2 regions of the Lysinibacillus sp. GW247-5R2A genome follow, and region 2 is predicted to be linked to the other one. Evidence: predicted binding sites of a transcription regulator. Region 2 holds the regulator's gene; the other holds the start of a gene.
The links. Region 2 encodes Rex, which represses fermentation and respiration genes when NADH is low (regulators of the CRP and FNR family bind a similar motif). Its sites were predicted from a motif close to TTGTGAAATATTTCACAA; they were not measured.
Positions count from the first base shown of each region.

Region 1: the regulator Rex is predicted to act here: its motif matches at 4,439-4,456, upstream of AC07YC_RS21670 (cytochrome ubiquinol oxidase subunit I).

Region 1 is NZ_JBWKZL010000019.1:25,375-33,339, forward strand. Features, by position in the region: gene gatA (Asp-tRNA(Asn)/Glu-tRNA(Gln) amidotransferase subunit GatA) at 1-1,126, shown strand, start outside; gene gatB (Asp-tRNA(Asn)/Glu-tRNA(Gln) amidotransferase subunit GatB) at 1,128-2,555, shown strand; gene AC07YC_RS21660 (thioredoxin family protein) at 2,716-3,279, shown strand; gene AC07YC_RS21665 (diacylglycerol kinase) at 3,343-4,257, shown strand; gene AC07YC_RS21670 (cytochrome ubiquinol oxidase subunit I) at 4,705-6,051, shown strand; gene AC07YC_RS21675 (cytochrome d ubiquinol oxidase subunit II) at 6,048-7,073, shown strand; gene cydS (cytochrome bd oxidase small subunit CydS family protein) at 7,088-7,210, shown strand; gene rlmD (23S rRNA (uracil(1939)-C(5))-methyltransferase RlmD) at 7,320-7,965, shown strand, end outside.
Region 2 is NZ_JBWKZL010000015.1:78,704-86,668, forward strand. Features, by position in the region: gene groL (chaperonin GroEL) at 1-642, opposite strand, end outside; gene groES (co-chaperone GroES) at 771-1,055, opposite strand; gene AC07YC_RS20245 (CPBP family intramembrane glutamic endopeptidase) at 1,224-1,988, shown strand; gene tatC (twin-arginine translocase subunit TatC) at 2,064-2,888, opposite strand; gene AC07YC_RS20255 (twin-arginine translocase TatA/TatE family subunit) at 2,905-3,090, opposite strand; gene AC07YC_RS20260 (redox-sensing transcriptional repressor Rex) at 3,256-3,891, opposite strand; gene AC07YC_RS20265 (ABC-F family ATP-binding cassette domain-containing protein) at 4,136-6,079, shown strand; gene tsaD (tRNA (adenosine(37)-N6)-threonylcarbamoyltransferase complex transferase subunit TsaD) at 6,516-7,532, opposite strand; gene rimI (ribosomal protein S18-alanine N-acetyltransferase) at 7,532-7,965, opposite strand, start outside.

The sequences.
Region 1 (7,965 bases), on a different contig from region 2:
TATGATTACAGTCGGTAAACTAAACATGGACGAGTTTGCAATGGGTTCATCTAATGAAAACTCATACTACAAAACAACGAAAAACCCATGGAATTTAAATCACGTGCCAGGAGGATCTTCAGGTGCATCTGCAGCTTCTGTAGCAGCAGGAGAAGTTCCATTCTCTCTTGGTTCAGATACAGGTGGTTCAATCCGTCAACCAGCAGCTTACTGTGGTGTTGTAGGGATGAAACCTACATATGGTCGTGTGTCTCGTTTTGGTCTAGTAGCATTCGCCTCTTCTTTAGATCAAATTGGACCAATTACACGCAATGTTGAAGATAATGCATTATTACTTGAGGCTATTGCAGGCTTAGATCCAAATGATTCTACTTCTGCTGACGTAGAGGTGCCAAACTATGCTGCAGCCCTTACTGGTGATATTAAAGGCTTACGTATCGCTGTACCAAAGGAATTCCTTGGTGAAGGTGTTGGCGAAGCAGCACGTCAATCAGTACTTGAGGCATTAGAGGTATTAAAAGGCTTAGGTGCAACTGTAGAAGAAGTATCACTTCCTCATTCGAAATACGCACTGGCTGCGTACTACATCCTTTCTTCATCTGAAGCGTCTTCTAACTTATCTCGTTTCGATGGTATCCGTTATGGTTTCCGTGCAGACAACGTGACAAATTTAATGGACCTTTATAAAGAAACACGTGCACAAGGTTTTGGGGATGAAGTAAAACGTCGTATCATGCTAGGAACTTATTCATTAAGCGCAGGTACGTATGATGCGTATTACAAAAAAGCACAACAAGCACGTACACTGATTAAAGCAGACTATGACAAAGTATTTGAAGACTTCGATGTCATCATTGGACCTACATCACCAACACCAGCTTTCAAAATTGGTGAAAATGTGGATGATCCGATGACAATGTATGCAAATGATATTTTAACAATTCCGATGAACCTAGCAGGCGTACCTGCTATTTCTATTCCATGTGGTTTGGACAACGGACTACCACTTGGTTTACAAATTATTGGTAAATACTTCGATGAAGCAACTATTTACCGTGTAGCTCATGCTTTTGAACAAGCAACGGAGTTCCATAAACAAGTTCCTCAAATGTGGGAGGGAAAATAACATGAACTTTGAAACAGTCATTGGTTTAGAAGTACACGTTGAGTTAAAAACAAACTCAAAAATCTTCTCACCAGCACCTGCTCACTTTGGTGCTGAACCAAATACAAATACAACAGTAATCGATTTAGGCTACCCTGGTGTGCTACCAGTTCTTAATAAAAATGTGGTAGATTTCGCTATGCGTGCAGCTCTTGCATTAAATATGGAAATCGAACAAGAAACAAAATTTGACCGTAAAAACTACTTCTACCCTGATAATCCGAAAGCTTATCAAATTTCTCAATTTGATAAGCCAATCGGTAAAAACGGCTGGATTGACATTGAAGTAGATGGCTATACAAAGCGTATCGGTATTACTCGTCTTCATATGGAAGAAGATGCGGGTAAACTTTCACATGCTGGAGATCATTCATTAGTGGACTTTAACCGTCAAGGTACTCCGCTTGTAGAAATCGTATCTGAGCCAGATATTCGTACGCCAAATGAAGCGTATGCTTACTTAGAAAAATTAAAATCAATTATCCAATATACAGATGTGTCTGACTGTAAAATGGAAGAAGGTTCACTTCGTTGTGATGCCAACATCTCTATTCGTCCTTATGGTCAAGAAGAGTTTGGTACAAAAACAGAGCTTAAAAACCTGAACTCTTTCAACTATGTTCGTCGTGGCTTAGAGCATGAGGAATTACGTCAAGCAGATGTATTATTATCAGGTGGCGTTATCGACCAAGAAACTCGTCGTTTCGATGAAAAAACGGGTAAAACTATTTTAATGCGTGTGAAGGAAGGAACAGATGATTACCGTTACTTCCCAGAGCCAGACTTAGTTCGTCTTTCTATTGATGACGCGTGGCTAGAGCGAGTAAAATCAGAAATTCCTGAGCTTCCAGATGCTCGTAAAAAACGTTATGTTGAAGAGCTAGGATTAACACCATATGATGCTGGAGTTCTTGTTATCTCTAAGGAAATTTCAGACTTCTTCGAGTCCATGATCGTCAAAGGGGCAGATGCAAAACTTTCTGCTAACTGGTTGATGGGGGATGTTTCTGCTTATTTAAACGCAGAACAAAAAGACTTAAAGGATACGGCATTAACACCTGAAAACCTTGCTGAAATGGTGAAATTAATCACGGATGGTACTATTTCTTCTAAAATCGGTAAAAAAGTGTTTGCTGAATTAGTTGAAAATGGCGGTTCTGCACAAGAAATTGTAAAAGCAAAAGGCTTAGTTCAAATTTCTGATGAAGGTGCTTTACTAGCCATTGTTACAGAAGTTTTAGATAACAATGCACAGTCTATCGAAGATTTCAAAAATGGTAAGGATCGTGCTATTGGCTTCTTAGTTGGTCAAATTATGAAAGCTACTAAAGGTCAAGCGAATCCACCAATGGTCAATAAATTATTGCAACAAGAAATTGCCAAACGATAATTAATCGTTGTAACATAGTAGCCGAGAGAGCTTAATCGCTTTCTCGGCTATTATTTTTCATAAATGTAACAAAATTGAAATTTGTAACACTTAATAGTTGTTTAAAAGGAGTATTCATAGCAAAATATAGAATAGATAATTATAAGGGGGACGAGAACCAATGAAAACAGAACAACAATATTTTAATGAAGCTATTTCGATTCAACAATATATGGACAATATGACGGCTCTTAAAGAAGAGAGCTTCCGCATTTATGACGACTTTGCAGTGCCAACAAACGATGGCTTCATTGAATTATTAAAAGACAAGCAACCAAAAATTTTAACGATTACGGAAGATTGGTGCGGAGATGCTATGTTAAACAATCCAATTGTTCGTCGTGTTGCTGAAGCAGCTGGATTGGACATGCGTACAGTGTTCCGTGATGCAGATACAGATCTAATTGATCGGTATTTAACAAATGGAGGTCGTGCTATTCCTATTTACTTGCTATTAGATAGCAATGGTGACGTAATCGGCAAATGGGGTCCACGTGCACCTGAACTACAAGAGCTTGTTGTAACGAAGCGTGCAAGCTTACCAGATAAAGAAGACCCAACATTTGAAGAGGCTCAAAAGGCCCTTTATGCGGAGATTCGTGAGGAAAATATAACGAACCAAACATATTGGACGTATGTCTATGAAGACTTTAAAAAACTGGTGACAAATGCGTTACAAAAGTAAAGCAACATTTTAGCGAGTAAATCGTTGAATGAATTAGAATCTTATGAAGCAGGAAGGTATGTTATGAAACGAGCAAGAATCATTTATAATCCTACATCTGGACGCGAAGCGTTTAAGAAGCATCTACCAGAGGTGTTGGAAAAATTAGAAGTAGCAGGCTATGAAACATCCTGTCACGCAACAACCGGTGAAGGCGATGCAACACTTGCAGCAAAAGATGCAGTAGACCGTGGCTTTGATATAATCATCGCAGTTGGTGGAGATGGCACTTTAAATGAAGTCGTTTCAGGTGTAAGTCCATTTGAAAACCGTCCAAAAGTTGGTCTAATTCCAATGGGCACTACAAATGATTTTGCCCGTGCCGTGCATATTCCGCGAAATATTGATGAAGCGGTAGACATTATTATACAAGGCGATACATTGCCAGTGGATGTCGGTTTATTAAATGGCGAACGCTACTTCATCAATATTGCTGCTGGCGGACGGATTACGGAGCTAACATATGAAGTACCAAGTAAAATGAAAACAATGCTTGGGCAGTTAGCCTATTATTTAAAAGCAGTGGAAATGATTCCATCCATCAAAGCCTCCCATATGCGTATAGAATATGATGGGGAAGTGTTTGACGGGGATGCCATGATGTTCTTATGTGGTTTAACCAACTCTGTAGGAGGCTTTGAAAAACTTGCACCAGATGCAAGTATCAATGATGGATACTTTACATTAATAGTGTTAAAGAAGGTTAGCCTGCCTGAGTTTATTCAACTAGCGGCTATGGCATTAAGAGGCGAACATTTAAATGATGACCGTGTCATTTACAAAAAAGCGAGTGTTGTCAAAGTCACTACTGAAAACGAAGTACATCTTAATCTAGATGGTGAATATGGCGGAGACGCTCCAGCTACCTTTGAAAATTTAAAACGTCATATCGAAATTTTTGTCCCTCTTGCAGATATTCGCGAAGAGGACCGTATATAATACATGAAAAGCTCATCTTCGTTTTAGCGAGGATGAGCTTTTTTGTATAAAGGATTCAGCGTACTCTTGAAGAACTCCACTTAAACTTTCGTATCAAACGACCAAAAAGATAATAGACTAAAGCAAATAGCCCACAGCAAAAAATTGGATATGTAGTAAGTCTAACCTTTAGAATTAGGGATTGTGAATGAATTAAGAAAAATGTTTGGCAAATGTGCGTATATTACTTGAACAAAATTTGAAACCTTATTAATAGGCTGAAATTTCGGTCCATTATAAAGGTTTTTTTCGTTGTAATAGTGGAAAATGGGGTATGGATAAGGGAAAGGAAGTGTTGCTTTTGTATAAGTCACAGGAGAAGAAGCTTATTTGGCTAAGCTTTGGTGTTGCAATCATTATGCTACTTTCCATTCTTGGAAGAATATTTGGGAGCTAGGGGGCAATGAGATGATAAACGAATCAGCAGTCTATTGGAGTCGTGCATTAACTGAGTTAACTTTATCGTTCCACATCATTTATGCAACGATAGGGGTCGGTGTCCCGTTAATGATCATGATTGCTCAATGGACTGGGTATAAAAAGAATGATGAGCATTATATTTTAATGGCCAGACGTTGGGCACGTGGCTTCGTCATTACGGTCGCCGTGGGTGTAGTGACGGGAACGGCAATTGGCTTACAACTATCATTATTATGGCCTAACTTTATGCAACTAGCTGGTCAAACCATTGCATTACCGCTTTTTTTGGAAACGTTTGCATTTTTCTTTGAAGCTATATTTTTGGGCATTTATTTATATACTTGGGACCGCTTTGATAGTCAGAAAAAGCATATGCTATTGTTAATTCCGGTTGCAGTAGGTGCATCGATGTCGGCTGTATTTATTACAATCGTGAATGCCTTTATGAATGCCCCGAGAGGCTTCGATATTGTCGACGGGAACCTTGTTAATATTCAACCCTTCTTAGCGATGTTTAATCCTGCTATGCCGACAAAGGTGGCGCATGTACTCGTAACAGCGTATATGACATCTGCATTTGTTTTAGCCGCTATAGCAGGATACCGAATGCTTAAAGGATCGAAACATGTATACCATAAAAAAGCATTACTGTTACTGATGAAAATTGGTTTAATTTTCTCCATTGCAGCAGCTGTGATTGGAGATTTCTCAGGAAAATACTTAGCGGAATATCAACCAGAAAAATTAGCCGCAGCGGAATGGCATTTTGAAACGGAAGGAAAGGCTTCTCTTGTCTTATTTGGCGTGCTAGATGGAGAAGAGGTGAAATATGCCATCAAAATTCCGTATGCTTTAAGCATTCTTGCACATTTTAATCCTAATGCAGAGGTAATTGGATTAGATCAATTCGAGGAAGAGGATATACCACCACTCTATATTCATTATCTCTTTGATATTATGGTCTCCATAGGTATGTTTATGGTGCTAGTTTCATTATTGTATGTTGTAGGGAAAGCACGGGGCTGGCAGTTTATTCATTCACGCTGGTATCGATGGATCGTTGTGGCGGGGGGACCACTTTCTATCATTGCTATTGAAGCGGGCTGGTGGCTTGCTGAGGTTGGACGTCAACCATGGATTCTTTATGGCTTGATGCGAACTCTAGAAGGGGCCACAACGAGTGATCATGTGGATTTAATGCTGTTGTTATTTGCAGGTGTATATGCAGTATTAGCGGTAGGAAGTGTTGTCGTCTTGGTGCGAATGTTTAAAAAGAATCCCATTGAGCGTGAGATTGAAGATCGCCACTCTGAAAAAGGCGGTGACATCCTATGACATTAGAGATTCTAGGTATTTCAGTATTGTGGATTTTTCTATTTGGCTATGTCATTGTCGCATCGATTGATTTCGGTGCCGGTTTCTTTAACGCCTATAGCCTATTGATTGGGAAGAATCATATTTTAACGAATATTATTAAACGATATTTATCGCCTGTTTGGGAAGTAACCAATGTCTTTTTGGTATTCTTCTTTGTAGGGATCGTAGGATTTTTCCCACAAACTGCTTTTTACTACGGAACCATTTTACTTATACCCGTCAGCATTTCCCTTGTGCTATTAGCCATTCGAGGTTCCTATTATGCCTTTGAATCGTATGGTACAAGAGGACATATTGGTTACACGCTGACGTATGGTGTAGCAGGTTTATTAATTCCTGCATCGTTGTCTGTTGTCTTTGCCATTGCTGGTGGAGGGTATGTGGATCTCGTTAAAGGGCAGCCTGTTTTAAACTATTGGACTTTATATACGAGTCCATTTGCTTGGAGCATTGTTGTACTGAGTATTGCAGCTGTACTTTACATTTCCGCAGTATTCTTAACTTGGTATGCTCATAAAGCGAATGACAAGGAAGCAACGAAGCTAATGAGAAAATATGCACTTTTATGGGCAGCTCCTTTAATGATCAGCGCATTAGGCATTATGTATGAGATGAAGTCCATTAACCCTGAAAGTTATAGTCACATGGTGAATTTATGGTGGATGTTTGCAATATCAGCCATATTATTTATGATTACAGTGTTCCTCATTGCCATGCGTAAAAAATATGGGCTCGCAGTTGCGCTTCTGATTGCTCAATTTGCGGTAGCATTTTTCGCTTATGGTATTGCGCAATATCCATATTTACTGTATCCATATTTAACGATTTATGATGGCTTCACAAGTACACAAATGGCAATTGCTTTAATCATCGCCTTTATTTTAGGACTGTGTCTCCTACTTCCATCACTTTATTTATTGATGAAATTATTCTTGTTCAATAAAAACTATGTGACCGGAAAAGAAGACAATCACGCATAGGAGGAAATGAGTATATGCAAAGTTTTTTAATTTTTTATGCGCCTTTTATTGTCGTCATTCTTGGAATCTTGTGTGCATTTTGGTGGGCACCAAGGGATTATCATATAACAAAAGAGCAAGGAAAGAGTCGCGAATAGCGGCTCTTTTTTCAAGTTAGCTAGAAGAACCGTATAACGGGCAGGTCTTGTTCTTTTTTCATTCGCCAACACATGCTACAATAAGGAGATTGAAATGGAGGATGTACGAATGTCAGCACCCGTGAAAAAGAATGAACGACTTTCAGTTTATATAGAAGACTTAACACATGACGGCAATGGTGTCGCTAAGGTAGATGGCTATCCATTATTTATACAAGGCGCACTTCCGAACGAAACAGCCGAAATCCATGTGATGAAAACTTTAAAAAATTATGGCTTTGCCAAAGTTGTAGATATTATTAAGCCATCACCCGATCGAGTAGAAGCTCCATGCGATTACTTTAAGCAATGCGGAGGCTGTCAATTACAGCATTTATCCTATGAGGGCCAGCTCAAATGGAAAGAAAATATGGTGCGCAATGTGATGCAACGCATTGGTAAAATTGATGCACCGGTTCTGCCTGTAAAAGGAATGAAAGAGCCTTGGCATTACCGTAATAAAGCGCAAATTCCTTTCTCTGAAAATGAAGCAGGACAAGCTATTGCTGGTTTCTATAAAACAAAGACGCATAGCATTGTGGATATGGAGCGTTGCTTGATTCAAACAGGAGAAGCAGATGCAATTTTAGCAGGCTTGAAAAAAGAATTAGTAGCGATAGGCATGCGCCCATACAATGAATATTCCCACGAAGGCATGTTGCGCCATGTTGTCATTCGTAAAGCACGGGCAACAGGTGAGGTCATGGTTGTCCTCG
Region 2 (7,965 bases):
ATCTAGAACTGCTTCCATTTTATCTGTATCTGTTACCATGTAGTGTGACGCATAGCCACGGTCAAATTGCATACCTTCTACAACATCAAGCTCTGTTGTGAAGCCTTTAGATTCTTCAATTGTAATAACACCATCATTACCTACACGCTCCATCGCTTCAGCAATAAGTTGTCCAACTTCATCATCAGCAGCAGAAATAGCAGCAACTTGTGCGATTTCATCTTTATTGCTTACAGGTCGAGAAATTGAGTGTAATTCCGTTAATGCTGCAGCAACTGCTTTATCAATACCTTTACGGATACCTACAGGGTTTGCGCCAGCAGTCACGTTTTTCAAGCCTTCACGAATAATTGCTTGTGCTAGAACTGTTGCAGTAGTTGTACCATCACCAGCGATTTCGTTTGTCTTAGAAGCAACCTCAGCTACTAATTTTGCTCCCATATTTTCGTATGGATTTTCCAGCTCGATTTCTTTTGCGATTGTCACACCATCATTTGTAATCAGTGGTGAACCGAATTTTTTTTCTAATACTACATTACGCCCTTTTGGACCTAATGTTATTTTTACCGCATTTGCTAATTTATCTACACCTTGTAACATTAATGAACGAGCGTCTTCTGAAAATTTAATATCTTTTGCCATGAGAATTTACCCTCCTGAAATGGAATATTCGTTAAGCTTCTTCAATATATTTATATCAATTTCATCTTATTGTCACTTTTCGATCAAGAAACAGTAAGCTTTCACCTTAATTTAAGGTGCATCAAATATTATTCAATAATTGCAAGAATATCGCTTTCGCGTAAAATTAGGTATTCATTACCTTCAAATTTAACTTCTGTACCAGAGTATTTAGAGAAAATAATGTGGTCGTCAACTTTAACGTCAAGCTCTACACGTTGTCCGCTCTCTAAAACACGACCTGTCCCAACTGCTACAACTTTACCTTCTTGTGGTTTTTCTTTTGCAGAGTCAGGTAGTACAATACCGAATGCAGATTTTTCTTCTACCTCGATTAGTTCAATTACAATACGATCTCCTAGTGGTCTTAACAAGTGAAACAACCTCCTAATAATAATAATTGTTGAATTTATTAGCACTCTATAACATCGAGTGCTAACACAATTATTATGATAATCAATCACACTTTTTTTTGCAAGTCAGAACTTCGAAAAATTTTGTTTTCTTTCCATATTCATCTACAATAGAAAGGAAGCCTATGAATGGAAAGGATTTTGACTGTGACTAATTCTCCAAAAGTAACAAAACATAAAAAAACAGCTCTATATGTTTTACTGATTTATATCCTTATGCAAATCTCAAGCAGATGGTTGCTCTTACCATTTCACAAGCTCGTTATGAAGATGACTGGCCTAGCCTCTGAGCAAGCAGCACCGATAACTCAAGGGTGGTATATTGCGCTTAGCTTTGCCGTGGCGCTCATTTTAAGTTTAATCTTAACATCCCGTGATAAAGCCTTTTGGAACGTCTATCAAGGAAAAAAAGAAACTATACCACTCACAATTGTTTGGGGTATTCTTGGTTTCTTCCTTGTATTTTTTGGTCAAATGATTGGAGCAGCTATTGAAATGGCCATTTTTGGTATTGAAGGAGGCTCCCAAAATACCGCTGATATTGTCGCTATAGCTAAAGAAGCTCCTATTGCCATATTAGCGATCGTTGTATTTGGTCCCATTTTAGAAGAGTTCGTCTTCCGTAGAGTTATATTTGGATCACTTGTCCAAACAACAAACTTCTGGGTGGCGGCAATAGTAAGTGCAATATTCTTTGCAATTATCCACTTCGACTTCTCTCATATTTTACTTTATACAATTTGTGGTTTGATCTTCGCCTTTTTATATCACAAAACAAAACGAATTTGGACTTCCATTATTGCACACGTTATGCTGAATGGATTTGTGACACTTGTACAATTCTATGCAGAACCATTGCAAAAGTTTCTTCAAGAACTAGAAAAAATGCAATAAATTTTTGTAAAGCTCAATAAAGTTGTCAACAATACAAAAGCTCGGTGCCTTTATGTAGGTACCGAGCTTTATCTATTACTGTTTATTTAATTCTTCTATTTGTCGTCGTTGTTGCTCAAGTGCCTCTTCAATCTGGCGCTTTTGCTCCGCTTCCTGCTCTTCTTTTAATCGAATTTCCTCTGATTTTAAATATTTCCTATAACCTACTCGAGATATCATAATACTAATTTCATACAGGATAAATAGCGGCACTGATACCATTAAGTGAGACGCCAATTCAGGCGGTGCAATGAGAGCAGCACATACAAATAAACCAAAGTATGAATATTTACGAATACGAATTAGTAGATCTGGACTCAATATTCCTATCCGTGAAAAGAACAACACTACAATAGGTAATTGGAATAGAAAGCCGAATGGTATTGTGAGTTTAAATAAAAATGTAAAATACTCATGTATACCAATTGTTTGCTTAATATCTAAATCATTTGATAAATTCATCATGAATTTGATGACATACGGGAATAATAAAAAGTATGAAAAAGATAACCCTGCGATAAACAATAAAAATGAATATGGTATATAGCTTAAGGTTGCTCTTCGCTCTACTTCCCTTAATCCTGGACTAATAAACGACCACAATTGATACATTAATACTGGCGATGAAAGAATAAATGCAATTAAAAAAACAACTTGAATATAAATTGCTAGTGGTGTTACTACATCAAATGCATGGAGCTCAATATTATATTTTGCTCCTGTGGTTTGAAGGTATTTAACAAGTGGCTTTGCGACAAAAAAGGCGCCAGCCATAGCGAGAACAAAGAAAACGGCAACAATGAACAGCCGTTTTCTTAATTCTTCTATATGCTCAATGACAGTTAGATCTTTTGGATTCATTCCTCAACATCCTAACTTACTTATCTAGTTCTTTCTTTTTCTTGTCATCATCATCTTCGTCGGCTAAACCTTTAGTAGCATTTTTGAATTCACGTAGTGTTGAACCAAATGCTTTACCAAGCTCTGGTAACTTTTTAGGACCAAAAATTAGTAACGCGACAACTCCGATAATAATGAGGCTCATAGGACCAATACCGCCCATTACAGCCACCTCCTCTTTATATCCATCATTTTAACGCATATTTCGCCTTTTTGCTAACTAATTATATGTGAAAGTTTTTCGTCACTCTCACTGATTTTACCTTGTTATATTTAAAATTACTATTTGACAGAAACAGTGAACTCCACTATAAAATATGTAAAATTTTCACACTTCCTGATTCCGAATTAAATAAATAAGCGCTTGCAATTCTACCGATAAATCAATGGTTAAGAGCTGCATGCTATCTGGCACCGTTAAGCGCTCAGGCGTAAAGTTTAAAATTCCCTTTGCATTCATAGCCGCTAAACGATCTGCCATTTTTTGTGCAGAGCGTGGTGATACTGTCAAAATAGCTAGCTCTGCCCCGTATTCTGCATACTTTTCTTCCAGCAAATCAGGATGAAAAACAGGAATGTTACTAATCATTTTGCCATCCTTTGGCGCTTTTGAATCAAATGCTACAACAATATGAGTGTTGTGGTTTTTTTGAAAATTATATTTTAATAATGCACTGCCTAAATTCCCCACGCCAATTAAAGCTACTTTTGTTGTTTCATGTTGATCAAGCGTCTGGCTAAAAAATTGTAATAGATGCTGTACATCGTAGCCATAGCCTTTCTTTCCAAGAGCACCAAAATAAGAAAAGTCACGGCGAATGGTTGCAGAATCTATTTTCATCGCTTCACTCAGTTCCTTCGACGAAATACGTTCCATACCTTCTTGTGCAAAGTTTTGAATAAATCGATAGTAAAGAGGAAGTCTTTTTGTAGTGGCTTGTGGAATTTTTAATTCTTGTTTCAAACTTTCTCCTCCTTATGATAAAACTCAATCCATTTTACTGTACTAATTTTAATACATTTATCCTTAACTATATACAATATTTTTCAATCCACTAGCGTATTTCTCTTTAGTTAATGGCGCTTTGTACGCAGCTAACTAAAAAGAAATCGTTTCAATCTTACATGACTGCTTGGAATAAGTAAAGCACTGACATTGCATGCAAATCGTTCATCCATTACACTAAGGTAGAATTGAGGTGTCAAGAATGATTGTTTTACAGGTCAATCAACTAACAAAATCCTTTCTTGCAGATGAAATTTTAAGTGGTGTGAAATTAGAAGTTCAACACCGTGATCGCGTTGCCTTAGTAGGGCGCAACGGTGCAGGTAAATCTACTTTATTAAAAATAATCGCTGGTCAAATGTCCTATGACTCAGGGGATATCATTATTCCAAAGGGCATCCAGGTTGGCTATTTAGAGCAACATGCCGGATTAAATTCTACGTTAACTATTTGGGATGAAATGATGACCATTTTCGAACCCCTTTTAGCTCAAGAACAAACACTCCGCTCGCTCGAACAGCAAATGGCAGACCCTACTGTTTATGAAAATCCAACTCTGTATGCCAAAGTTATGTCGGAATACGATCAACTACAGCATACTTTTAAGGATGCTGGCGGCTATCAATATGAATCGGACATACGCTCAGTGCTTCACGGCATGCAATTCTATCCGGAAGACTACGATAAACCTATTAGCTCACTATCTGGTGGACAACGCACACGCTTAGCACTAGCTAAGCTTTTATTGAGTAAACCAGACCTACTAATTCTCGATGAGCCTACGAACCATTTAGATATTGAAACATTATCTTGGTTAGAATCTTATTTAAAGAGCTATGAGGGCGCTATTTTAATTGTTTCCCATGACCGCTACTTCTTAGACCAAGTTGTTTCCATAGTCTACGAAGTTTCACGTCATCGTGTCACAAAATTTACAGGCAACTACAGTGCTTATTTAGATGAAAAAGCTAAAAACTATGAACGGGATGTCAAACTTTTTGAGCGTCAGCAAGACGATAAGGCCAAGCTAGAGGATTTTATCCAAAAGAATATTGCACGTGCCTCTACAACAAAAATGGCACAAAGTCGACGGAAGATGCTTGAACGAACAGAGTGGATGGAATCGCCGGATGGTGATGAGAAATCCGCTAGTTTTGGTTTTACAATTGAACGTCCAAGTGGAAATGATGTGTTATCCGTTGATGATTTAACAATCGGCTATAACGATCAGCGCATATCTAGTGGGATTAAGCTACGTACTTTTCGCGAGGATCGGATTGCTCTTGTTGGACCAAACGGAGTTGGTAAATCGACATTACTAAAAACGATTGTGAAAGATTTAACACCTCTAGCAGGTGATATCCGTTATGGTACGAATGTACAAATTGGCTATTACGATCAAGAGCAAGCAAAGCTTTCAAGCAATAAAAGTGTCTTAAAAGAGCTATGGGATGAATGGCCGCTGATGAATGAAAAAGATATTCGTACCGTATTAGGACGTTTCCTATTTAGTGGAGAGGATGTGGATAAAACCGTCTCTTCATTATCAGGCGGTGAGAAAGCACGACTGGCACTTTCAAAATTAATGATGCAAAAGGCCAATTTTTTAATTCTCGATGAGCCTACGAACCATCTAGATTTAGATAGTAAAGAGGTACTGGAAAATGCTTTAATCGATTACCCTGGAACGCTTCTATTCGTCTCCCATGACCGCTACTTCATTAATCGTATCGCTACGAAGGTAGTGGAGTTGTCTGGAACTGGGTCGTTTGAATATTTAGGGGACTATGATTATTATGTAGAGAAAAAACAGGAGCTGTTGGAGCTAGCACAAATGAAAAGTACTTCCCAACCGCAACTACAGCAGGATCTACCTGATAAGTCCTCTACCTCTAAAATTGATAAAGAGGCAAAAAAGCGTGAACGGCAAATAAGACGTACTATCGAAGAATTAGAGGGCAAGATGCAAGAAACGACAGCCTCCATTGATAGATTAGAGGAAGCTCTCTGTGACCCTGCAATTTTTACAGATCATGAAAAAATTACCCAACTGCAAGACGAATTGGCTACTGAAAAGGAACAGCATGAGCTTTTAGAATTAGAGTGGCTAGCGTTAAATGAAGAATTAGAAAATATAAATATGTAATTTGATTTAAGCCGTGTGCATTGTCGCATGGCTTTTTTCTTTACTCTCCTTCATTTTTCATATATATTGGTCAAGTGCTATTTTTCGACAAAAAATGCCCACAGTTTTATTCACACCATAAATCTAGTAATACCAACATATCAACAGAGTTTTCCACACTGTCCACAATTAAAATTTATTTTATCCACACCACCCCGTGTAAAACATGCTACTATATATTGAATAATCACAAGTTATGCACAAGTTATCAACAATTTGTGCATAAGTACGCCTGTTCGGTATTTAGTTCGCTCTATTACCTGTGGATAATTTTCTGAAAAATTTGTCAATTAAAGTGTTTCATTGGATGTTTCTCTTCGCTACATTCATTTTTCATCATCAAATTTTCGACAATAAAAAAGAGATATCTTCAATAAGATACCTCCTTCATTTACTACTACACCCAGGATTTTAACTCCATTCCTGGACGACCATTCATCATTAGGTTTCCTCGGATTCCCGCTTCATACATTGGCATCGCTACTGCTCCAATCATTGCCGCATTATCTGTACACAATTTGAGTGGTGGTACAAAAAACGGAATCCCTTCCTCAGTGAACACTGCCTCTAATGAAGCACGTAAGCCTTTATTGGCTGCTACACCACCAGCTGCAATGACTTGCTTCACCTGATATTCGCGAGCGGCACGCAATGTTTTTGCGGTTAGTACTTCAACAACACTTTCCTGAAAGCCCTTTGCTACGGCTGCTGGTGAAATAGCTTCGCCACGTTGATCCATATTATGTTTATAATTAATGACTGCTGATTTTAAGCCACTAAAACTAAAATCATAAGATCCTTCCTCTAACCACACTCTTGGAAAAGGAACAGCCTCTTCGCCCTCATGAGCAAGCTGATCAATGCGTGGGCCACCTGGATAAGGTAAATTTAAAACTCGTGCCACTTTATCATAAGCCTCACCGGCTGCATCATCTCTTGTTTCACCGATAACCTCAAAGGAGCCATGTTCCTTCATATAAACAAGCTCCGTATGTCCACCTGATACAACAAGTGCCAATAATGGAAACTCCATTGGCTGGACTAGAGCATTGGCGTAAATATGACCTGCAATATGATGTACACCGATAATCGGTAAATTGTTGGCAAATGCAAACGCCTTAGCTGCGTTTATGCCAATTAGCAACGCACCGACTAAACCTGGGCCCTCCGTAACGGCAACCGCCTCTAAATCGGCTGGTTTTATATTCGCTTGTGCTAATGCTTCCTCAATAACCACTGTAATTTGTTCAACATGATGACGTGAAGCGATTTCAGGAACTACGCCTCCAAATCGCTTATGGCTTTCTATTTGTGAAGCAACAACATTCGAAATAATTTCATGACCATTTCGAATAATTGCGGCAGCTGTTTCATCACAGCTCGATTCTATTGCTAATATCAATCCATTATTCATTATAAATTCACCCACATGACAAGGGCATCCTCCCCGTTATCAGTATAATAGCCTTTCCGTATTCCACCATCTTGGAAATGAAGCTTGCGATAGAGATTTTGTGCAACTACATTGGTTACACGTACCTCAAGCGTCATGACTTCCATTCCATGTAAACGTGCTATATGCATAGCTTCACGCATTAATCCTTCGCCTATCCCTCTGCCACGAGCCTGCTCAATCACAGCTACGTTTGTTATTTGAGCTGCATCTATGACCATCCACATTCCACAAAAACCAATAATACTACCATCTTCATCTATAGCCAGTACATAATGCGCATACTGATTTTCATGCACTTCGTAGTAAAAGGAATCTAACGTCCATGGTACTGGAAATGAAGCCAATTCAATTTCATAAACTGCTGGCACATCGTCAGAAACCATTTTTCGAT